Regions from separate parts of the Geothermobacter hydrogeniphilus genome, predicted to be linked through region 2. Evidence: predicted binding sites of a transcription regulator. Region 2 holds the regulator's gene; each other region holds the start of a gene.
The links. The regulator HrcA, encoded in region 2, represses chaperone genes, less so after heat shock. The targets are predictions, from matches to a motif close to TGTTAGCACTCNNNNNNNNNGAGTGCTAACA.
Positions count from the first base shown of each region.

Region 1: groES (co-chaperone GroES) is a predicted target of HrcA. The motif match lies at 2,323-2,353, and genes of this name have one in related genera.
Region 3: rpoH (RNA polymerase sigma factor RpoH) is a predicted target of HrcA. The motif match lies at 4,617-4,647, and genes of this name have one in related genera.

Region 1 is NZ_NAAD01000029.1:5,706-13,221, reverse strand. Features, by position in the region: gene B5V00_RS15435 (ATP-dependent helicase) at 1-125, shown strand, start outside; gene B5V00_RS15430 (response regulator) at 279-650, shown strand; gene arsS (arsenosugar biosynthesis radical SAM (seleno)protein ArsS) at 731-1,687, shown strand; gene B5V00_RS15420 (hypothetical protein) at 1,717-2,244, shown strand; gene groES (co-chaperone GroES) at 2,426-2,713, shown strand; gene groL (chaperonin GroEL) at 2,762-4,405, shown strand; gene B5V00_RS15405 (ABC transporter substrate-binding protein) at 4,529-6,217, opposite strand; gene B5V00_RS15400 (SCO family protein) at 6,220-6,804, opposite strand; partial or broken gene B5V00_RS15395 (right-handed parallel beta-helix repeat-containing protein) at 7,430-7,516, shown strand, end outside.
Region 2 is NZ_NAAD01000016.1:64,958-72,473, forward strand. Features, by position in the region: gene B5V00_RS12600 (carbon-nitrogen family hydrolase) at 1-673, opposite strand, end outside; gene nhaD (sodium:proton antiporter NhaD) at 991-2,412, shown strand; gene hemW (radical SAM family heme chaperone HemW) at 2,649-3,770, shown strand; gene hrcA (heat-inducible transcriptional repressor HrcA) at 3,948-4,988, shown strand; gene grpE (nucleotide exchange factor GrpE) at 5,017-5,652, shown strand; gene dnaK (molecular chaperone DnaK) at 5,685-7,516, shown strand, end outside.
Region 3 is NZ_NAAD01000008.1:66,560-74,075, reverse strand. Features, by position in the region: gene trhA (PAQR family membrane homeostasis protein TrhA) at 1-590, shown strand, start outside; gene B5V00_RS07920 (NADPH:quinone reductase) at 831-1,787, shown strand; gene B5V00_RS07915 (NUDIX hydrolase) at 1,800-2,408, shown strand; gene mnmM (tRNA 5-(aminomethyl)-2-thiouridylate-methyltransferase MnmM) at 2,541-3,185, opposite strand; gene B5V00_RS07905 (tellurite resistance TerB family protein) at 3,154-3,621, opposite strand; gene B5V00_RS07900 (DUF190 domain-containing protein) at 3,640-3,969, opposite strand; gene crcB (fluoride efflux transporter CrcB) at 4,136-4,507, opposite strand; gene rpoH (RNA polymerase sigma factor RpoH) at 4,687-5,544, shown strand; gene B5V00_RS07885 (AAA family ATPase) at 5,517-6,518, shown strand; gene B5V00_RS07880 (DUF58 domain-containing protein) at 6,542-7,378, shown strand; gene B5V00_RS07875 (hypothetical protein) at 7,375-7,516, shown strand, end outside.

The sequences.
Region 1 (7,516 bases), on a different contig from region 2:
AGTTCGGCCTGGGGACCGTACGGCGTATCGAGGGGCGGGGAGACAATCAGAAGGTGATTGTCTTTTTCAATACGGTCGGCGCGAAAAAACTGTTGCTCAAGTTCGCCGGTCTGGAGCCCGCCTGAGATCCTTTCGGTCGGCCGGATTGCCGCCGGCGTTGACAGTATTGTCGTGTGCTGTGTTATGGTTACATCATTAATGCCAGTATTTGAATAAGTGAAATCGGCCGGTTTGGGCCACTGTTCAGGCGTATTCTGGTGACTTCATCAGGGGGGGCAATGTCGCAGAAGATTCTGGTCGTTGATGACTGTCGTCTGACTCGTGAAATTACCCGGGATATGCTGGATGAAGCCGGGTTTGAAGTGGTTACGGCCGAGTGCGCGCTGTCGGCCAACCCGTTGATTGAAGCGTCCCCGCCGCCCGACCTGATCCTGATGGACGTGGTCCTGCCGGATGTTTCCGGCGACCGCAAGGCTCGGCGCATGAAATCGCGGGAGGTAAGTCGGACGATTCCGGTGGTGCTGATCTCGACCAAGCCGCGCGACGAGTTGCGACGCCTCGCCCGTCAGTCCGGAGCCGACGGGTTCCTGCAGAAGCCGCTCAGCCGGTCGTTGCTGCTGGAGGAAATCAATCGCCTGCTCTCTTCCTGACTGCGGTGGGAGCCGCCGGGAACTGAAGTTGTCACTGTTCACCGCGTTCGGTTGATCCGCGCGCCTTTTCTGGAGAACCGATGAACGAGTTCGATCGTACCGTCCGGAAGAATACCGGCCGGGATCTCAATGCGGACATCCCCCGTATCATCCAGGTCAATGTCGGTCTGCGCTGCAATCTCAGCTGCCGTCACTGCCACGTCGAGGGTTCCCCCCGTCGGACCGAAGTCATGAGTGCTCAGACCATGCAGTCGGTGCGGCGTCTGGCCGATGCCTTTCCCGGCAGCCAGGTCGATATTACCGGCGGCGCACCGGAACTGAATCCGGGACTCAAACCGTTTATTGCCGGGTTGCGCAAAAGCGGGCATCCGGTTCAGGTGCGAACCAATCTGACCGTCCTGTTTGAAGAAGGTCAGCAGCAGACCCCGGATTTCTTTCGCGACCAGCAGGTGCAGCTGGTTGCCTCCCTACCCTGCTACCTCGACAGTAATGTTGATGCCCAGCGCGGCAGCGGTGTCTATCGTCGCAGCATCGAGGCGTTGCGGTTGTTGAACAGTCTCGGTTACGGCCGCGACCCGCAGCTGCCGCTGAACCTGGTCTTCAACCCCGGCGGTCCCAGCCTTCCCCCCGGCCAGGAAGGACTGGAAAACGACTATCGCGACTACCTGCGGCAGGAACACGGGGTCGAGTTCACCCGTCTGCTGACGATTACCAATATGCCCATCGGCCGGTTTCTTGAGGACCTGCGGCGTCGGGAACAGGAGGAGAACTATCGCGCCCTGCTGGAGGATTCCTTCAACCCGATGACGGTGGACGGCCTGATGTGTCGTCACCAGATCTGTGTCGCCTGGGATGGGACCCTGGCCGACTGTGACTTCAACATTGTGCTTGGGCTCGGGCTTCAGGATGGCCTGCCGCAGCATATCGACGATCTCGATCCCGGGTGCCTGGATGGACGAACCATTGCCACCGGCAGTCACTGCTTCGGTTGTACCGCCGGCTGCGGTTCTTCCTGCGGCGGCGCCCTGGTCGCCTGATGATGCCTGGTTGGGAGATGGTGCGAATCATGAAGTCTGTTGCGATTCTGTTGTTGAGCCTGGTCCTGTTGAGCGCCTGTCATCAGCGACCGGCGGTCCATACCGGAAAAGGTTTTTCCGTGGTCCCGCCGAACGAAAAGATCTATGTTGTCCCCTTCACCACGGTGATGGTGCCGCGGGAGGTGGAAGAAGGCATTTTCGACCAGTTTGTCGATGCCCTGAACGCCGAGGGTGCGGCTGACCGTTACGAATTCGTCATCCTCAAGCAGGATCTGTCCACCATTGATAAAGACTGGCTGGCCGACCATTATTACCTGACCGGTGATCTGTTCGCCTATGTCGAGGAGTCGGGCTGCTGTGCCACCACCATCCGTTCCCGCAGCCGCCTGAAACTCTTCCAGCCGGGGCAGCCTGAACCGACCCTGGTGATGGAATATCCCCGTGAGATTTTCTTCGAACACGATTACAGCAATATCCTTGTTCAGCGCCGCCGCCTGGCGACCGATATCGCCACCACCCTGGCGCAGAAACTGCTGAAATCCCTGGCCGGATCCTGAGCAGTCCCCCTCTTCAAAATTCCCTGCAAAAAGACCTTGACAATCGCTGAAGGCTGATTATATTTAGCCCTGTTCCATTGTTAGCACTCATCGCCGTCGAGTGCTAACAATGGAACTCTTTCACTCGCCAGTCTACTGGGCAGACCAGTCTATTCATTATCACTGAAAGGAGTTGTAGAAAATGAACATCAGACCACTGCATGACCGCATCATCGTCGAACGCCTCGAAGAGGAAACCACCACCGCCTCCGGGTTGATCATTCCCGATACCGCCAAGGAAAAACCGCAGCAGGGCAAGGTTATCGCCGTCGGCAACGGCAAAAAGACCGAGGACGGCAAGGTTCTGCCGCTTGATGTCAAGGCCGGTGACACGGTGCTGTTCGGCAAGTACGCGGGCACCGAAGTCAAGGTTGACGGCAAGGAATACCTGATGATGCGTGAAGACGACGTCATGGGGATCGTCGAATAACACAGCGCGTCGCGCTGCACGAACACATAACGAGGAGGATTCACCAACATGGCTGCAAAAGAAATCAAATTCGGGCAGGACGCCCGCGCGAAAATTCTGGTCGGTGTCAACAGCCTGGCCAATGCCGTCAAAGTGACTCTCGGTCCCAAGGGCCGTAATGTCGTGATCGAAAAATCCTTCGGCGCTCCGCTGATCACCAAGGACGGCGTGACCGTCGCCAAGGAAATCGAGCTCGAAGACAAGTTTGAGAACATGGGCGCCCAGCTGGTTAAGGAAGTTGCTTCCAAGACGTCCGATATCGCCGGTGACGGCACCACCACCGCCACCGTGCTCGCCCAGGGCATCTATCGCGAGGGCGTCAAGCTGGTGACCGCCGGGCACAACCCGATGGAAATCAAGCGCGGCATCGACAAGGCGGTCGAAGTGGCGGTCGCGTCCCTGAAAGAGCTTTCCAAGCCGATTAAGGATCACACCGAGATCGCTCAGGTCGGCACCATCTCGGCCAACTCCGACGAGACCATCGGCAACATTCTCGCCGAGGCGATGGAGAAGGTCGGCAAGGAAGGGGTCATCACCGTCGAGGAAGCCAAGTCGATGGAGACCACCCTGGAGACCGTCGAAGGGATGCAGTTCGATCGCGGCTACCTCTCCCCCTACTTCGTCACTGATGCCGAGCGCATGGAAACGGTGATGGAAGACGCCCTGATCCTGATCCACGACAAGAAGATCAGCAACATGAAGGACCTGCTGCCGATCCTTGAGCCGGTCGCCAAGCAGGGTCGGCCGCTGATGATCATCGCCGAGGATGTCGAAGGTGAAGCGCTGGCGACCCTGGTGGTCAACAAGCTGCGCGGCACTCTCAATGTCGCCGCCGTCAAGGCCCCCGGTTTCGGTGACCGTCGTAAGGCGATGCTCGAAGATATCGCCGTCCTCACCGGTGGCCGGGTGATTTCCGAGGAAGTCGGTTTCAGCCTCGAGGCCGCTACCCTTGACATGCTCGGTACCGCCAAGCGGATCGTCATCGACAAGGACAACACCACCATCATCGATGGTGCCGGCAGCGAAGCCGACATCGAGGGCCGCGTCAAGCAGATCCGTGCCCAGATCGAGGAGACCAGCAGCGATTACGATCGTGAGAAACTGCAGGAGCGTCTCGCCAAGTTGGTCGGCGGGGTTGCCGTGGTCAAGGTCGGCGCCGCCACCGAGACCGAGATGAAGGAGAAGAAGGCTCGCGTCGAAGATGCCCTGCATGCGACCCGCGCCGCGGTTGAAGAGGGGATCGTCGCCGGTGGCGGGGTTGCTCTGCTGCGTGCCGTTGCCGACCTGGACAAGGTCAAGGCTGAAGGCGAGCAGAAGTTCGGTGTCGCCATCGTCCGTCGCGCCCTTGAAGAGCCGCTGCGGCAGATTGCCGCCAATGCCGGTGTTGAAGGATCCATCGTGGTTGACAAGGTCCTCAACGGCAAAGGCGCTTTCGGCTTCAACGCCGCCAGCGGTGAGTACGGTGACCTGATCGAAGCCGGTATCATCGACCCGACCAAGGTGACCCGTTCGGCTCTGCAGAACGCCGCGTCGGTTGCCGGCCTGATGCTGACCACCGAGGCCTGCATCGCTGATCTGCCGAAGGATGAAGCTCCTGCCGGCGGCGGCATGCCCGACATGGGCGGCATGGGCGGCATGGGCGGCATGATGTAATAAGCTGCTTGAATCCCGTTTAACGCGCAAAAAAGCCCCCGGCCGAGAATCGGCCGGGGGCTTTGTACGTTGACAGCCATGCCGGCTGAAACCACAATTATCTCACATCTCACATCTCACATCTCAATAAACCACCCAAGGCGTCAGCGGCACCAGCTTTGCCGGGTCCTTTCCATCCAGCCCGACAATGTAGCAACCCTTGACGGCATAACGCTGTCCGGCGCCGAAGCTGGCCCTCGGAACGGTCGCAATGGCATAGACTTCATCGTTCATCATGTCGATGACATCGAGGAAGTAGTCCCGGTAGAAGTCATCTCCCATCATTCGTGTGCTGCCGGTAAGAACCCAGCCGAGAAAATAGGTCTGGGCCTGGATGTACAGATTCTCTATCGGCAGTTTTTTCAACCTGAGCCATGATTTGACAAAGCTGAGGCGGCTGTTCAACTGTCCCGGCAACCGGTAGGGGTAGGTCAGGCGGATCTTGTCGCGCCAGGATTCCGGCAGTCCGGCGCTGCTGTTGTCAAGCATCCTCCAGGAGAGCAACAGGGATTGCAGAGCGCTATGCCGCGGGGCCAGGGTGAAGAGTTCCTTCATCGCGCTCCGCTGCAGCCAGAGAACCAGCGACGCCTGTTGTCCTGACGCAAGGATTCTTTGCCAGAACGCCCGACGCGCCTGAGTGCCGGTCGGCAACTGCAGGGTGCGGATCGGCTTTTGTCCCAGGGTTGTCCACTGGCGGATGAAGGCTTCAGTCAGGGTTCGGCTGCGCGCAGTGTTGTCGTACACCAGCAACGGGGGAACCGTTTCCGTTTTGTTGCCGGCCAGATAGCGGGCCGCAGTTTCTGCTTCTTCAACCAGTCCCCGGGAAAAATAGAGAGTGTACCAGTTGTCGGGGTTCAGCCCGGGGTTGTCAGTCACCGGGAAGATGCACGGAATTTTATTTTTGTTGCAGAAGTTGTCAATCGGGGTCCAGTCCCGGGTTGAGATTCCTCCCAGCAGGGCAAAGACCGGTTTGCGGGCCGCGTAATCCGTGAGTTGTTTTTCCCAGGTTGAGGGTGGACCATGCAGTTCCCAGATGCTGAGATCAAAGCGACGGTAGGGGGCGAAGCGGTCCTGACGATAGAAAGGGCCGTGGCGGGCACGTTTTTCGTCATGTCGGGAGCGGGCGTTGTGGTCCCGGATGTAGGCCTGCAGAACGCCGAGCATGGAGCGACGGTCTTTTGCAGGGACCTCGTCAGTGATGACGGTGGCGAAAAAGAGGGTCTGTTTGTCGACTCCCGGGGAAAAGTCGGTAGAAAGATGCTTCAGATAATAAACCAGGATGTCCATGTCCGGGGGGTCGAGCAGGTAGCGCGGCATCGACGCGCTCAGCTCGCGACCGCTCGGTGTTCTCCCGGTCCAGATGGCATCGGCCAGGCTTTCATCGGTGTAGGTCGGGCGGATATCCTCGCTTTGAAAGGGCCTGGCCAGCAGGTGCCGCGGCGGGTTGGTTTCAATTTCTGATCCACGATGCAGGGTGCGGAACAGTTTGCGACCGTTGGTTGGCAGGGAAATGATGGTTCCTTCAGCCGTTCCGAGGCCGCTGCGCAGATGGCAGTTCCGGCAGGTGAACATGCGCCCGTCAACCGGGATGTCGCCCTGCACCAGGGCCTGCATCGGTTTGCCGGAAGGAAGAATTCCTTCACGGTACATGCGCTCTCCGGCCTTGATGGCCTGATCCGGGGTCAGGCCGCCGACAAGATTTACCGTCTGCCCGGGGGCCGCGGATCCGAGCAGGAACAAAACCGACAGCAGAAAGCCATAGAGCCATCGCATGCCTATTTTGCTTTCCCGGGGTAGAGCTGCCGATATTCCCTGAGGAGATCACGGGTACTGGTCAGGCCGTAGATGCGCAGCCATTGATCCTTGCCCGGCACCTTGATCAGGGTCAGGGGATAGTGGGACATCTTGTCTGAGACATAGGCGTCAAAGGCGTGCATGACCTGGTCGATGTCGGTCCGCGTCCCGGTCAGGTAGTCCCAGCCGGGCCGGGCACGGTAACGGGTAAGGTAGGTTTTCATGATTTCCGGCCGATCATGCTCGGGGTCGATGGAAATCGAGACGAACTGGACTCCGGCGGCTTCATCCCCGAGTTTTTTCTGCAGGTTGGAAAATCCGGCGGAGAGGACCGGGCAGATCGTGGTGCAGGTGGCATAGATGAAGTCGAGCAGGACCGGTTTGCCGCTGTTGAGGAGTTGTCTCAGCTGGACCGGCTGGCGGTCCTGGTTGATCAGGGTGACATCGGGCGCCAGATAGGTTTCGAGACTGCGTTCATATTTGGCCGAGGCTGGAGTTCCGCTGACGAAGGTGAGCAGCAGGACGAGAAAAAAGAAGCCGGGCGGAAACAGGAGTCGGAGAGACATGGCATTTATCCAGTTCAGGGATTAAGTCGGGTTTCTGCGGCATCAGCCCGGTTCGCGGGCATGAACCGATGGATTCAAGTCTGAAGCATACTAGCAGTTTCCCCGAGGATTGTCGGACGAATCGAACGATGATCGGGGCGGCCAGGTAGGAAAATCCTACCTTAAAAACGGGGATTTCTCCCCATAGACTTTTCTTGAAGATACGTTTTACTCTCCTCTGACCATTCAGTTTTACCTGGTCCTCCTTTTGTCCATGTTAGCAAAAAATAACGGGAATAAAACTTGACCTTTTCGGTTTTCATTCTAGAGTTTTTCTACGCAAGTGGGCATTTGCACAGTTTCGAACCGGGGTGAAGCACTTCCGGAACTGTCGATTGGCTCTCATGAAACAGGGTTATCCTCTCAAGTATGAACTGATCTTTTCAGCTATGGCAGGACCGGCGGGCGACAGGTTTTCGATATCTCCCTTCAGCGCGGATTTTGTCGCGATTTTTTTGGTTTCAAGCTCTCAATATCGAGCCATCCCGGAACAAACAACAGCTTGATGGCCAAACAGTTTAACGCGTCTCAGGCAAGGAGGCAGCATATGTGGACATTGGGGATGCAGCAATTTTTCAGACGTGCAGTGAGTACGAGAACTCTGGTCATCACGGCCGCACTTCTTGGCCTGGCGGCACTTCAGGCGGAGGCCTTCACCCTCAACGTGGTTGAT
Region 2 (7,516 bases):
CTTCGGCAAGAACGTCGCCGCGCGGTTCAATCAGCAGGCTCATACCGAAAAAATCGAGTTTGCCCTGCACGCCGCAGCAGTTGGTGGCGGCGATGAAGAGCTGGTTCTCGATCGCCCGGGCGCGCAGCAGGGTTCGCCAGTGATCCTGGCGCGGTTTCGGCCATTCGGCCGGAAGACAGATGATCTCCGCCCCTTCCAGGGTCAGCTTGCGGAACAGTTCGGGGAAGCGCAGATCGTAGCAGATTGCCACGCCGAGCCGACCGACACGGGTCGTGACCACCAGACTCTCTTTTCCGGAACTCAGAAACCGGTCTTCCCCCATGAAGGAAAACAGGTGCAGCTTGCGGTAACGGCCCGCTACCCGCCCCCGGTCGATGACGTAGGCGGTATTGAAAACATTCTCCCGCTCTTTTTCCGGCAGGCTGCCGACAATGACCATCCCGCTCTCTTCGCTGATCCGACAGAGCTCGTCCAGGACCCGCGGCGTTTCCATCGCCAGTTCCGGCAGTCGCTTGTAGTCGTAGCCGCAACTCCACATTTCCGGCAGAACGGCCAGTTGCGCACCCTGATCGGCGACCCGGCCGAGGGCGGCTGTCGCCTTCACCAGATTTGTTTTAATTTCACCCAGGGCGATGTGGAACTGAAGACTGGATACCTTCACGCGAGACAGCATAAAACCTCTCTTTGAGAAAAACAGAACGCTGTTTTTATATATCGATTCAGAGTCCTGGAAGATGTGTCAAAGAATTATTATAGCCAACCCGCGGGCAGCCCACAAGCCCGGTCAGGGCCCCGGATTTGCTTGACACCCCCGGAGGGCGGTGCTACAAAACAAGGCGTTTTAAAGGTCCGTCGGGAGGAGACGGGCCTGCTTTTGTTCCACTGGCCACCCCGAAACATTCTGTCCGTGCCGCCCCCTGCCGGCCGGTGTGGATTCCAATCAGGCTTGCCTGTTCAGGAGGACCCGTGAAGCACTTATTTTTGTCCGTAATGTTGTGTCTGTTGGGGAGTTCGTCAGTTCTTGCGAGTGAAGGTGCTCCCCAGATCGATACCGCCCTGGCGAGTACCGGTTACGGCTATCTCGCGCTGATTCTCTTCGTCGCCGCCTACGCGCTGGTGATCCTGGAAGAGAAAATCCACCTGCGCAAAAGCAAGCCGGTGCTGCTGGCGGCCGGTGTCATCTGGGTCCTGGTGGCGCTCGCCTACGCCGCCATCGGCGATCACCACGCTCCCGAAGTGGCGATCCGCCACAACCTGGTCGAATATGTCGAACTGTTCCTGTTCCTGCTCTCAGCGATGACCTATATCAACGCCCTGACGGAGCGCAACGTATTCCAGGCGCTGCGTTCATGGCTGGTACTCAAGGGCTTCACGCTGCGTACCGTCTTCTGGATTACCGGCCTGCTCGCCTTTCTCATTTCGCCGATTGCCGACAACCTGACCACGGCGCTGCTGATGGGGGCGGTGGTCATGGCGGTGGCGCGTGACAATACCAAGTTCGTCGTTGTCGCCTGCATCAACATTGTCGTCGGCGCCAATGCCGGCGGTGCCTTTTCTCCCTTCGGCGATATCACCACGCTGATGGTCTGGCAGAAGGGACGGGTTGATTTCATTGAATTCTTCGCCATCTTCCTGCCGTCACTGGTCAACTGGCTGGTACCGGCGCTGATCATGAGTTTTGCCGTTCCCAAGGAGCGTCCGGAAACCCACGGCGAGATGGTCACCATGAAGGTCGGCGCGCGCCGCATCATGTTTCTTTTTCTGCTGACGATCATTACCGCGGTCTGTTTTCATCAGTATCTCAACCTGCCCCCGGCGGTCGGCATGATGCTCGGTTTCGGCTACCTGGCTTTCTTCGGTTTCTACCTGAAACAGAAAGATCTGCGAGCCGTGCACACCGGGGACAATCCGCTCGATATCACCGGGCATAATGTCGGCGGCGACGGTCATGACGCTCCGGGGTTCGATCTGTTCCGCAAGGTCGCCAAGGCGGAGTGGGACACCCTGCTCTTCTTTTACGGTGTTATCCTCTGCGTCGGCGGTCTGTCCCAGTTCGGCTACCTGGCGCTCGCTTCCAACTATTTCTACACCGACCTCGGTCCAACCTGGGCCAACGTGCTGGTCGGGGTCCTGTCGGCGGTGATCGACAACATCCCGGTGATGTTCGCGGTGTTGACCATGGATCCGTATATGTCGCACGGCCAGTGGTTGCTGGTGACTCTGACCGCCGGAGTCGGCGGCAGCCTGCTGTCCATCGGTTCCGCGGCCGGGGTCGGCCTGATGGGAACGGCCCGCGGCAAGTACACATTCGGCCAGCACCTGAAATGGACCTGGGCCATCGCTCTCGGCTACGCCGCCAGCATCTGGCTGCACTTGATTGTCAATGCCCACCACATGAACGATTTTCACTGAGGGCGGCGGCTGAAAAGCACCCGTCTGCTTCGTTGCTCCCGGTCTCGGTCGCTGCGGAGTAGCTGCCGCTACACCTCACTCCCTCGGCCGGGAGGCGCCTCGCATCCGGGCACTTTTGAGCCGCCTCGTTCTCCGGGGCGGCTCTTTTGTGTTGCCGGAGCACTTCTCCCGTGTCAGGTTTTCCCAGCCTCCAGCTCCCTCTTGGCTTCCGAGGCAAATGGGGCTAGATTGTGTCCATGTCCGGCCTCTACCTGCATATCCCTTTCTGCCGCCGTAAATGCCCCTACTGCGACTTCTATTCCCGGGATGATTGTCTCGACCAGCTGGCCGATTATCATCAGCTGCTGATTCGCCAGCTGCAACTGGCGACGGCCGCCGGCTGGCAGGGCCCTTTTGCCACCGTTTTTTTCGGCGGCGGCACCCCTTCTCTGTTGGCTCCGGCCCAGCTCGGTACGATCCTGGAGGCTGTTGCCGCCGGCCCCGGACTTGCCGCCGATGCGGAAATCAGCGTCGAGATCAATCCGGGGACTCTCACGATGAACTACCTTGAGGATCTCAGGGCCTGCGGCGTCAATCGCCTGTCAATCGGCGTGCAGAGCATGAATGACCGGCGTCTGCGGCAGCTGCGGCGGCTGCATGACGTCGTCGCGGTCAGAAAGGTCGTTGCCCGGGCCCGGGCGGCCGGCTTCGAACAGATCTCCTGCGACCTGATGTTCGCCCTGCCGGGACAGACCCCCGCGGAACTCGCAACCGACCTCGAGCGGCTGCTGGAGCTGCGGACAGAGCATGTCTCCATCTACGGCCTCAGTCTCGAAGAGGGAACCCCCTGGGGCCGTGATCCGCGACCGGCGCTACCGGAGCAGGAAACCTACGCGGAGATGTACGAACAGATTCATCATCGTTTGACGGCCGCCGGTTACGGGCATTATGAGATTTCCAATTTTGCCCGAGCGGGCGCGGAATGCCGCCACAATCTCGGTTACTGGCGGCGGACCGCCTGCCTCGGCCTGGGGGCGGGGGCGCACAGCTTCTGTTCCCGGGCCTGGGGGCAGCGGTTGGCGGTCCCTCCGGATCTGGACAGTTACCGGTCCATGCTGACAGCCGGGATCGACCCGATGCGGTCCCTGGAGAAGTTTGACCGCCGGGGGGCGATGGCGGAAACCGCTTATCTCGGTCTGCGAACCGCCGTCGGAGTGGATGTGGCCGCATTTCAGGAGCGTTTCGGATGCTCTTTTGATACCGTTTTCAACGCCCCTCTGGAGCGCCTGGCCGGGCAACTCACGGCGTGTGATGGCTGCCGGCGTTTCGGCTGGCGGCAGTGGCTGATCTACGATCGGCTGATCCGCGAATTTCTTTAACTTAATCAGATATTTTTTCCATTCCGGCCGCCTTGACAAAGGTCGGGGGCGTTGTTATTTTGTACGCCGCTGGCACTCGAAGACTGAGAGTGCTAACAGAGGACCGGCGGCAGCAGCGCTGTTGGAAAAGGAAGAAGGGCCGGTTTGTCCGGCTCCATTTTTTTCTCGGGTGTCATTATGTCAACCGAACTTGGCGAACGTAATCGTAGTATTCTTGAGGCGATTATCGAAGAGCATATCGCCACCGCCGAACCGGTTGGTTCGCGTACCGTGGCCAAGCGGCACAAGCTCGGCCTGTCTCCGGCCACCATCCGCAACGTCATGGCGGACCTGGAGGAGTACGGGTTTCTGCAGTCGCCGCATACGTCCGCCGGCCGGGTTCCGACCGAAAAGGGCTACCGCTTTTACGTCGACTCGCTGCTGCAGGTGCGCAAGCTCAACAGCGCTGAACGAAAACAGCTGGAAAGTCGTTACCAGCTGCGCGGACGCAAGGTCGAGGAAGTGTTGCGTGATGTCAGCAAAACCCTCTCCTCGATTTCGCATTACACCGGCCTGGTGATGGCGCCGCGGCTCGAAACCACGGTCTTTCGGCACATTGAATTCGTACCGTTGTCCGAGGGACGGGTGCTGGTCGTCTTCGTTACCCGTAGCGGCCTGGTGCAGAACAAGATCATCGAAACCCGTGAGCCGATTTCCCGTCGAGAACTGGAACAGATCTCCAATTACCTGAACCGGACCCTGGCCGGGCTTTCCATCCAGCAGGTGAAAGAAAAGATTTTCGCTGAAATGCAGGAGGAAAAAGCTCGCTATGATCGGCTCATGAGTCGTACTCTGGAGCTTTCCCGGGAAGCACTGAAGGAGAACCTCGGCGGCGAAGTCTTTATCGAGGGGACCAGCAATATTCTTGATCAGCCGGAATTCGCGAATGTTGAAACCATGCGCGGCCTGTTCCGGGCGTTCGAGCAGAAAAGCACCCTGATTGACCTGCTCAACCGCAGTCAGCAGGCGGACGGGGTGCAGATTTTCATCGGCAGTGAGCCGGGCATCACCGGCATTCAGGGTTGCAGCCTGATCACCTGCCATTACGCCAGTAAACGCGGCACCATCGGGGCCCTGGGTGTGATCGGCCCGAGCCGTATGAATTATTCGTCGGTCATTCCCGTTGTTGACTACACCGCCCGCCTGTTGAGCCAGGTGCTTGACGGCGATCTTGACTAGGAGTTGATTCGCAGTGGCTAAAAAGAAAGTGACCAAGCAGCAGAACCAGGAACCGGAAGAAAAATCGACCGGGAATCTGCAGCCGGAGGCTGAAACCGAAGAGGTCGGGGCGCAGGCCGCCACCGAAGACCTGGCGGCAGAGCTGGCCGCCGCTCGCGAAGAGGCCGGTAAAAACTGGGATCTCTATTTGCGCAGCCAGGCCGAAATGGAAAACTTCCGCAAGCGGATGCAACGCGACAAGCAGGACGCGCTGCGTTTTGCCAACGAAGGGATTCTGCGTGAAATCCTGCCGGTCATCGACAATCTCGAGCGGGCGGTGGAGCATGCCCGGGAGAACGATACCGATACCGCCGGTTTGCTTGAAGGGGTTGAGATGACCCTCGACCAGTTCGCGCGCGCCCTCGAAAAGTTCGGTGTCAAACCGGTCGACGCGGTCGGCAAGCCTTTCGACCCCGCCTGCCATGAAGCCATGGGGCAGGTGGTGACCGGTGAGATTCCGCCCAACAGCGTTGTCCAGCAGTTGCAGAAAGGCTACCTGCTCAATGAGCGCCTGTTGCGTCCGGCCCTGGTGATGGTGGCCAAGGCCCCTGAGGTTGAAACAGAGCAGACAAGCGATTCCTCCGCATCCGAAGCGGAAGAAAAACCACAGACCAGTGAAGACTGAGAACAACAGAGTTCAAAGGAGGATATAAACCCATGGGAAAAGTCATCGGAATCGATCTCGGCACCACCAACTCGTGCGTTGCCGTTATGGAAGGCGGCGAACCGAACGTCATCGCCAATGCTGAGGGGGCCCGGACAACCCCGTCGATGGTTGCCTTCGCCGAAAATGGCGAGCGGCTGGTCGGTCAGCAGGCCAAGCGTCAGGCGGTCACCAATCCGGAAAACACCCTGTTCGCCATCAAGCGCCTGATCGGTCGCAAGTTCGACGGCGAAGCGGTGCAGAAGGATATCGAAATCAGCCCCTTCAAAATCATCAAGGCGGACAACGGGGACGCCTGGGTCGAGGCGCGCGGCAAGAAATACAGCCCGCCGGAAATCTCCGCCATGGTGCTGCAGAAGATGAAGCAGACCGCTGAGGACTACCTCGGAGAAGAAGTCACCGACGCGGTGGTCACCGTGCCGGCTTATTTCAACGACTCTCAGCGGCAGGCGACCAAGGATGCCGGCAAGATCGCTGGACTCAACGTGCTGCGCATCATCAACGAGCCGACTGCCGCCGCGCTGGCCTATGGTCTCGACAAGAAGGATGAGCAGAAGATCGCCGTCTTCGATCTCGGCGGCGGCACTTTCGATATCTCGATTCTTGAACTCGGCGACGGAGTGTTCGAGGTCAAGTCGACCAATGGCGACACCTTCCTCGGTGGTGAGGATTTCGACCAGCGCATCATCGATTATGTCGCCGACGAATTTAAAAAAGACCAGGGCATCGACCTGCGTGGCGACAAGATGGCCCTGCAGCGGCTCAAGGAAGCGGCCGAGAAAGCCAAGTGCGAGCTTTCCAGTTCGATGGAAACCGACATCAACCTGCCCTTCATTACCGCCGATCAGTCGGGACCGAAGCATCTCAACATCAAGCTCTCCCGCGCTAAACTGGAGAGTGTCTGCGGCGACCTGCTGGCGAAACTGAGCGCACCCTGCAAGACCGCCCTCAAGGATGCCGGGCTGTCCGCCTCCGAAATTGACGAGGTCATCCTGGTCGGCGGCATGACCCGCATGCCGGCAGTGCAGGAGAAGGTCAAGGAGATCTTCGGCAAGACCCCGTCCAAAGGGGTCAACCCGGACGAGGTGGTCGCCATCGGCGCCGCCATCCAGGGCGGTGTTCTCAAGGGCGAAGTCAAGGATGTGCTGCTGCTCGACGTCACGCCGCTCTCCCTCGGCATCGAAACCCTCGGCGGGGTGATGACCAAGCTGATCGAGAAAAACAGCACCATCCCGAGCAAGAAGAGCCAGGTCTTTTCCACTGCGGCCGACAATCAGCCGGCAGTTTCGGTACACGTGCTGCAGGGTGAACGGGAGATGGCGGCCGACAACAAGACCATCGGTCGTTTCGAACTGACCGACATCCCTCCGGCGCCGCGCGGCGTACCGCAGATCGAGGTCACCTTCGACATCGATGCCAACGGCATTCTCAATGTCAGCGCCAAGGACCTCGGCACCGGCAAGGAGCAGTCGATCCGTATCACCGCATCTTCCGGACTGTCGGAGGAGGAGATCGAGCGGATGGTCAAGGAAGCCGAAGCGCACGAAAGCGAAGACAAGAAGAAACGCGCGCTGATCGAGGCCCGCAACCAGGCCGACGGCCTGATCTACACCACCGAGAAGGCCCTCTCCGAGCATGGCGACAAGGTGGATGCAGGAACAAAAACCGAGATCGAAACCGCTCTTCAGGCACTCAAGGGAGTTCTCGACGGGGACGACGCGGAGGTCATCAACCAGAAGGCCGAGGCCCTGGCCCAGGCGTCGCACAAACTGGCCGAGATCATGTACCAGCAGGCCCAGGCCGAAGGCGGTGAAGCGGCGGCCGC
Region 3 (7,516 bases), on a different contig from region 2:
CGCTGCTCGCCATCGGCGGGCTCGGCGTCCTGTCCGCCTACGCCGGCACCCGCGGCAACACCTGGCACATTGTTACCTGCAGCGTCTTCGGCGCCACCCTGATCTTCTCCTATCTGACCTCAACCCTCTACCACAGCATCCAGCATGTGTCGGCCAAAAATATCCTCCGCACCCTCGACCACGCCGCCATCTTCCTGCTGATTGCCGGCACCTATACTCCGATCACCCTGATCTCGATGCACGGTCCCTGGGGATGGACCATCTTCGGCGTGGTCTGGGGACTCGCCCTGGTCGGCATCATCTGCGAAACCACCTTTGCCAAAAATATGGGTGTACTGCGGGTCGCCACCTACATCGCCATGGGCTGGGTGGTGGTCATCGCCGCCCGGCCGCTGATGGCCGGGCTCGCCCCCGGCGGATTGCTGCTGCTGGTCCTCGGTGGTCTCGCCTACACCGGGGGAGTGGTCTTCTACGCCTGGGACCGGCTGCCCTACAACCACGCCATCTGGCACCTGTTCGTCCTGGCCGGCAGCACGATGCACTTTTTCGCCATTCTCTGGTACGTCATCCCGGACAAGGTCCTAACCTGACCCGGATCCCGCCAGCCTTGCCCGCCCCGCAAGGCTGGCGGTCGCCTGCCGCACCGCCGCAAACGAGAGTCCTGCTTGCCAAGTCCCGCCAAACCGGCTAGAAATGAAGCGGAGCAAATCCCTGAATCAAGATCACAACATTACTTCCACCTGAATCAGTGGGTTTCTGTTGGATGGAGAGTGCAAGTGCTGTCCGCCGACAAAGGACTCCCTGATCCAGATTCCATTCAGGAGGTCATCATGCGCGCAGTCCTGGTCAACAGTTTCGGCGAACCTGAAACCATGCGGGTCGGCGAGATCGAAGCCCGCCGGCCCCAGTCCGGTGAAATCCTGGTGAAGATCGCAGCGGCGGGCGTCAACCCGGTCGACACCTATATTCGTGCCGGAGTCTACCCGGTGCTGCCACAGACCCCCTACGTCCCCGGCTTCGATGCCGCCGGCACCATCGAGGCGGTCGGTGATGACGTCACGGGATGGGAACCCGGCAACCGGGTCTGGCTGTCGGGCTCGCTGACCGGTACCTACGCCGAACACGCCCTCTGCCGTCCCGACCAGCTCCACCCGCTGCCCGATGCGGTCAGCTTCGCCCAGGGGGCGGCGGTCGCCATCCCCGCCGGGGCTGCCTGGCGGGCGCTCTTTATCCGCGGCGACGCCAGACCGGCCGAGAAGGTCCTGATTCACGGCGCCAGCGGCGCTGCCGGCCTGGCCGCGGTCCAGCTGGCCAAAGCCGCCGGGCTGCGGGTTTTTGGTACCGCCGGCAGCCCTGAAGGAGAGGAACTGGTCCGCCAGGCCGGCGCCGCGGCGGTGTTCAACCACCATGCGGAAGGTTACGCCGACCGACTGGCCGAGGTGACCGGCGGGGTCGATCTGATCCTCGAAATGCTGGCCAACGTCAACCTGGAGCGGGACCTGCTGCTGCTCGCCCCGCGCGGCCGGGTGGTGATCGTCGGCAGCCGCGGCCGCATTGAAATCGATCCGCGCCTGACCATGGGCAAGGAAACCGACATCCGCGGCATGTCGCTGTTCGCCGCCAGTGAAGAAGAACATCACCGCACCCACGCCGCCCTCGACGCAGCCCTGGCGAGCGGGGTGCTGACGCCGCGCGTCAGCCGCGAACTGCCGCTGGAGAAGGCCGCCCAAGCCCATCACGAGGTCCTGGAGACCCATACCCTGGGAAAAATCGTGCTGATCCCCTGAGGGCTGTCGACGATGCTGATCACACTGGAAGAAATTCGCCGGGTTCTCGCCGACTACGAACCGCAACTGGCCGCCGCCGGCAGCAAACAGCGGGCGGCGGTCGCGCTGCTGCTGCACCAGTGCCGGGACGGCCTGCAGATCTTCTTCATCGAACGGGCCAGCCATCCGCGGGACCCCTGGTCGGGAAACCTCGCCTTCCCCGGCGGGCGGGTCGACCCGGAAGATGCCGATGAACAGGCCGCCGCCGAACGTGAAACCCGGGAAGAGGTCGGCCTGCAGCTGAAGCGGGACTGGTGCATTGGACGCCTCGACGACATCCACGGCGCCTACCTGCCGATCCAGGTCGCCTGTTTCGTCTACCGGATACCGGTGATGCCGCAACTATCCCCCAACGAAGAAGTCACGGACTGTTTCTGGTTCCCCTGCGACGACCTGCTTGACCCCTCCCGCCACGGAGAAATCAGTCTCCACTGGCAGGGTCGGCTGCGTACCGCGCGGGCCATCGACCTGCTCGGTCCAGGCCGTCCGGTACTGTGGGGCATCACCTACCGGCTGGTGACCCAATTACTGGTGCTGCTCGGTTGCTGGGACCGGGAGCGGCTGCAGATCATGGATGACTGATGTGAGATGTGAGATGTGAGATGTGAGGGCAGGATGAAAACTTTCGGCCCAAAAACGACCGAAAAATCCGCTGGGAACGCGGCACGTCATACTCGCAGGCGCTCCCCCACCCCATCCCTTAAGGTTTTAGCGTCACAAACGGCGCTCGACAACCAGGAGAGAGGGCGCCCGGCGGCGATTGTAGACCTGCAGTCTGATGACGTCGAATGCGGCGGCCGGAAGCCCGGCGCATTCCCACTCGACCGCGGCGCATTCTTCATCCCCGCCCGGATGACCGGGATAGAGGACCAGTGCCAGGCGCCCGCCCGCTTCCAGGCGGGGCCAGAGGGCGCGCAAGGCTTCCAGGGTGGTCTCAGCGCGGGTAATCAGCTGCTTGTCTCCGCCCGGCAGGTAGCCGAGATTACCGATGGCGGCGGCAACCGGCCCGGTGAGATAGGCGTCGAGAAACTGGTGACCGTCATGGATCAGCTGACAGCCCGGCTCGTGGAGCGGCACCCGGGTGGCCACCCGCCGTGGAAGAAAACCGGCGGCGGCCAGGCGGACGGCAGTGGCCTCGATTGCCGACAGCTGAATATCGAAACTGAGCAGCTGACCGTCCGGTCCCAGGTGACGGGCCAGAAAGAGACTGTCGCAACCGTTGCCGGCGGTCAGGTCAAGCAGCCGGGCATCAGGCCGGATCACTTCGGCCAGCAGCCGCTGCGCAAGAACAACGACCCGGCCGAGGGAAGAACGGGGAGCAAGGGACTCAGGAGGAGTGGCGGTCCGGGGCGATCTCATCGAGGACCTTGATCTTCAGGTCGATAGCCTGGCGGGGAGAGAGCCGCAGCAGCCCGGCCAGCTGTCTCGCCAGGGCATCCTCGTACTTGTCCAGCTCGCCGTCGGCATAGACCAGCCGCCAGAGGCCCTCCATCACCTTGAGCTTTTCCTCGATGCTGAAGTGCCGGTTGATCAGACTGGTGAACTGCTGCAGGTCGAAACTTTCAGCACGCACCTCTTCGGCCGCGGCGATCAGTTCATCGGCGGCTTCGACGGAGAGACCGAATCTGTCCTGCAGCAATTGTTCGACCAGGTGGACTTCGAGGGGCTGAAAATTTCGATCGGCGTGAGCCATCTCCAGCAACAACACCGCCACCGCGACCTGGATACGATCACGATGCTCGGCGGCCGCGGTTCCCGCCCCGGCGGAAAGAAGACTGAGGAGTTTGTGAAACATGAGTTTTCCCGGTTCTGGTCAGAAGTAACGGATCACCCGGGCTTTTTCCAGGGTGATCATGCCGCCGGTGATCATGCGGTCGAGTTCCGGCAGCAGCAGATCAATTTTTTCCTGCTTGTCGACCACTTCAACAATCACCGGCAGGTCGGATGAAAAACGCAGCAGCTTGTCGGTGTGCAGCACGCTGCCGCCGCCGTAACCGGCGGCGCACTTGATGACCGTCGCCCCCGCGAGGCCCCGTTCCCGAAACAGGGCCAGCAGGGCATCGTACAACGGCTTTTTTTCCCAGCGATCCGATTCGCCGAAAAAAATCCGCATCAGGGTCAGTTCACCATCGAGTCGCGTCATGAGTCCTCCCCAAAATTGACTGGCAGGGTGTTGAAAAAGTCGTCCCCCAGGCTGAGCAAAAATGTTCAGATGCAAGGTGTCCGAAGCCCTGCGGCATAAGGCGTACCGGAAGGTACGTCGTTGACACGGGGTGAGGGCAACACCGCAGATGGACGTCTTTCATCAGCTAGAGCTGGCGGGCGAGATAGATGCCCAGACCGGCAAAGACCACGCAGACCGTCATATTGAGAACAACATTAGCCCCGGCCTGCAGGGTGCTTCCCTCCTCCATCAATCGCACCGTTTCATAGGAAAAGGTCGAAAAGGTGGTGAAGCCGCCCATGAAACCGGTGGTGATGCCCATCCGCACCTGCGCCGGCAGCAGGGTGCTGCGCAGGCCGGACTCCATCAGGAAACCGAGCAGCAGCGATCCGACAACATTGACCGCCAGGGTTCCCCAGGGCAGAGAACGACCCGCCAGGGCATAGACCCAGCCGGACACCAGGTAACGGGAGACGCAGCCGAAAGCGCCGAACAAACCGATATAGAGGATTTGCATGACTCTGTAGCTCCTGAGGGTTCGCGACATTATCGGAAGGCAAACCGGGACTGTCAACCTCCGATCTTGCCCGGACCTCTTGCCAGCGGCGGAAGAGTTTGCTATAAAGATTTGGCACTCTCCGGTCGAGAGTGCCAATGACTTGATCTTACAAAAGAAAACATCCTGGAGGTGACGACATGAGCGACCTCGCGCTAGCTGTTGTCAGCGACAATTTCGAACACTACATGGCCCAGGTGAATCGTTTCGAACTGCTGACTCCAGAGCAGGAAATCGATCTCGCCCGCCGCTACCGCGACCAGGGCGACCTGACCGCCGCCGAGCGCCTGGTCACCGGCAACCTGCGCTTCGTGGTCAAGATCGCCTACGAATACCGCAACTACGGCTGCAAGTTGCTCGACCTGGTCCAGGAAGGAAACATCGGCCTGATGCTGGCGGTCAAGAAATTCGATCCGGATCGCGGCATCCGCCTGATCTCCTACGCGGTCTGGTGGATCCGGGCCTATATCCAGAACTTCATCATCAAAAGCTGGTCGCTGGTCAAGATCGGCACCACCCAGGCACAGAAGAAGCTTTTCTTCAAACTCAACCAGACGCGCGAGGCCCTGAAACGCCTTACCGGCGGCAGCAACAGTGAAGAGATCGCCGCCGAACTCGATGTCCGCACCACCGAAGTCGAGGAAATGGAACAGCGGATGCACGCCCGGGATGCCTCCCTGGACCTGAAACTGGTCGACGGGGATGACTACAGCCTGATGGATTCACTGGCGGATGAACGCGCCAACCAGGAAGAACTGCTGGCAGAGCGACAGGAAGACGAGCAGCGTCGCAAACAGGTCGGCGAGGCATTGTCTCGCCTGAAGCCCCGGGAACGTGATATTGTTGCGGCACGCCTGCTGGACGATCCGCCCCTGACCCTGCAGGAGCTGGCCGACCGCTACGGCATCAGCCGCGAGCGTGTCCGTCAGATCGAGCAGAATGCCCTGAAAAAAATGAAGGAGGCACTTCAGTGCCTGAGTCCGCCCACAGCCGCCTGACCCGGGATGATGCCCGCGTCCGGAAAACCGGTGCCTTCATCCCGGAACTGCTGGCCGCCGCCGAAGAGATCGTCCACGGTCAGCAGTCCCTGATCGAAGGCATGCTGGTCGGCCTGCTGTGCGGCGGCCACGTACTCATCGAGGGCGTACCGGGCCTGGCCAAAACCCTGGCCGCAAAAACCCTGGCCAGACTGCTCGACCTCGACTTCCAGCGTATCCAGTTCACTCCCGACCTGCTGCCGGCAGATCTGACCGGCACCCCCATCTATCATCCTCCGAGCGGAGAGTTCCGCACCCGCAAAGGGCCGGTCTTCACCCAGGTGCTGCTGGCTGATGAAATCAACCGCGCCCCGGCCAAGGTACAGTCGGCGCTGCTCGAAGCCATGGAGGAGGGCCAGGTGACCCTCGGCGAAACCAGCCACCGGCTGCCCGACCCCTTTTTCGTCCTGGCCACCCAGAATCCGCTGGAGCAGGAGGGAACCTACCCCCTGCCGGAAGCCCAGCTCGACCGTTTTTTTCTCAAACTGCATGTTGACTATCCGTCCCGCGAGGCGGAACAGCGGATGGTGATCGCCCACAGCTCCGGCAGCGCCCCGACCCCGCGGTTGCGCATCGGCAGGGAGCAGCTGGCCGCGGCCCGCGAACAGGTGCGGGAGATCCACCTGGCGCCGGAGCTGCTTGACCATCTGCTCGACCTGACCGCCGCGAGCCGTGAGCCGCAACGCTTCGGCGCCGACCAGCTCGCCCCTCTGATCGCCCACGGCATCTCCCCGCGCGGCAGCATCGCCCTAGCACGGGCCGCCAAGGCGCTGGCCTTCATCCGCGGCCGCAGCTACGTGGTCCCCGACGACCTGTACAGCATCGCTCATCCGGTACTGCGTCACCGGCTGCTGCTCAGCTACGAAGCGGAAGCGGACGGACACACCCCCGATCAGATCATCGACCAGTTGCTGAAAACCCTTCCGACACCCTGACACCTCACCCGCCGGCGACCGCCATGACCCTTTCGCGAAGCAGACAGATCCGGCAACTGGAGCTGACCTCCCGACGGCAGCTGGCCGGTTTGCTGGGCGGTGGAGAACGCTCCCGCTTTCGCGGCCAGGGACTCGAATTCGCCGAGTTGCGCCCCTACCAGCCGGGAGACGACCCGCGCCTGATCGACTGGAACCACACCGCCCGCCAGGGCCAGCCGCACATCCGCTGCTACCAGGAGGAACGCAGTCGCCAGGTGCTGCTGCTGACCGACCTGTCGCGCTCGATCACCCCGGTCAAGTTCGCGCTGCTGCAGGAGGCCGTCGCGCTGCTCGCCTTTGCCGCCGTTGCCCAGCGTGACCGGGTCGGCCTGGTCGGATTCGCCGAAGAAACCGAACTGGTGCTGCCGCCGGGCAACAGCACAACCCAGGTCCACCGTCTGCTGGGACGACTGGATGATCATCCGCGAACCGCGACCGGCACCCGTCTGGCTCCGCCCCTCGACAAGGCGTTGCGTCTGCTGCGCCGACCGGGACTGATCCTGCTGCTGTCCGATTTCCACGCCGCGCTGCCGACAGCCCTGCTGCAGCGTGTCGCCTCCCGCCATGACCTGATCGCGGTGCTGCTGCGCGACCCGGAAGAAGCGCGGCTGCCGGCAGCGCCGCTGCTGCTGCGCGATGCCGAAACCGGTGCCGCAACCCTCTGCGACGGCAGCACCAGCCACCTGCTCTGGCAGCGGGAGGATCAACAGCTGTCCACCACCCTGCGCGGTTGTGGAATCGAGCTGCTGAAACTGGCAGGCGGACACCCCGTTCTGCCGCCCTTGCGCCGTTTCTTCCTGCGACGCCGGAGACGGTCATGAAACGCCGATTCTACGGCCTGCTGCTGGCGGGGATGCTGCCGCTGCTGCTGGGCGCCGCGGTAAATCCGCTGCGGATCGAACCCGATCCGCCCCGACTGGGGACGCCTCTTGAGATCACCGTTCAACTCCCCGGAACCG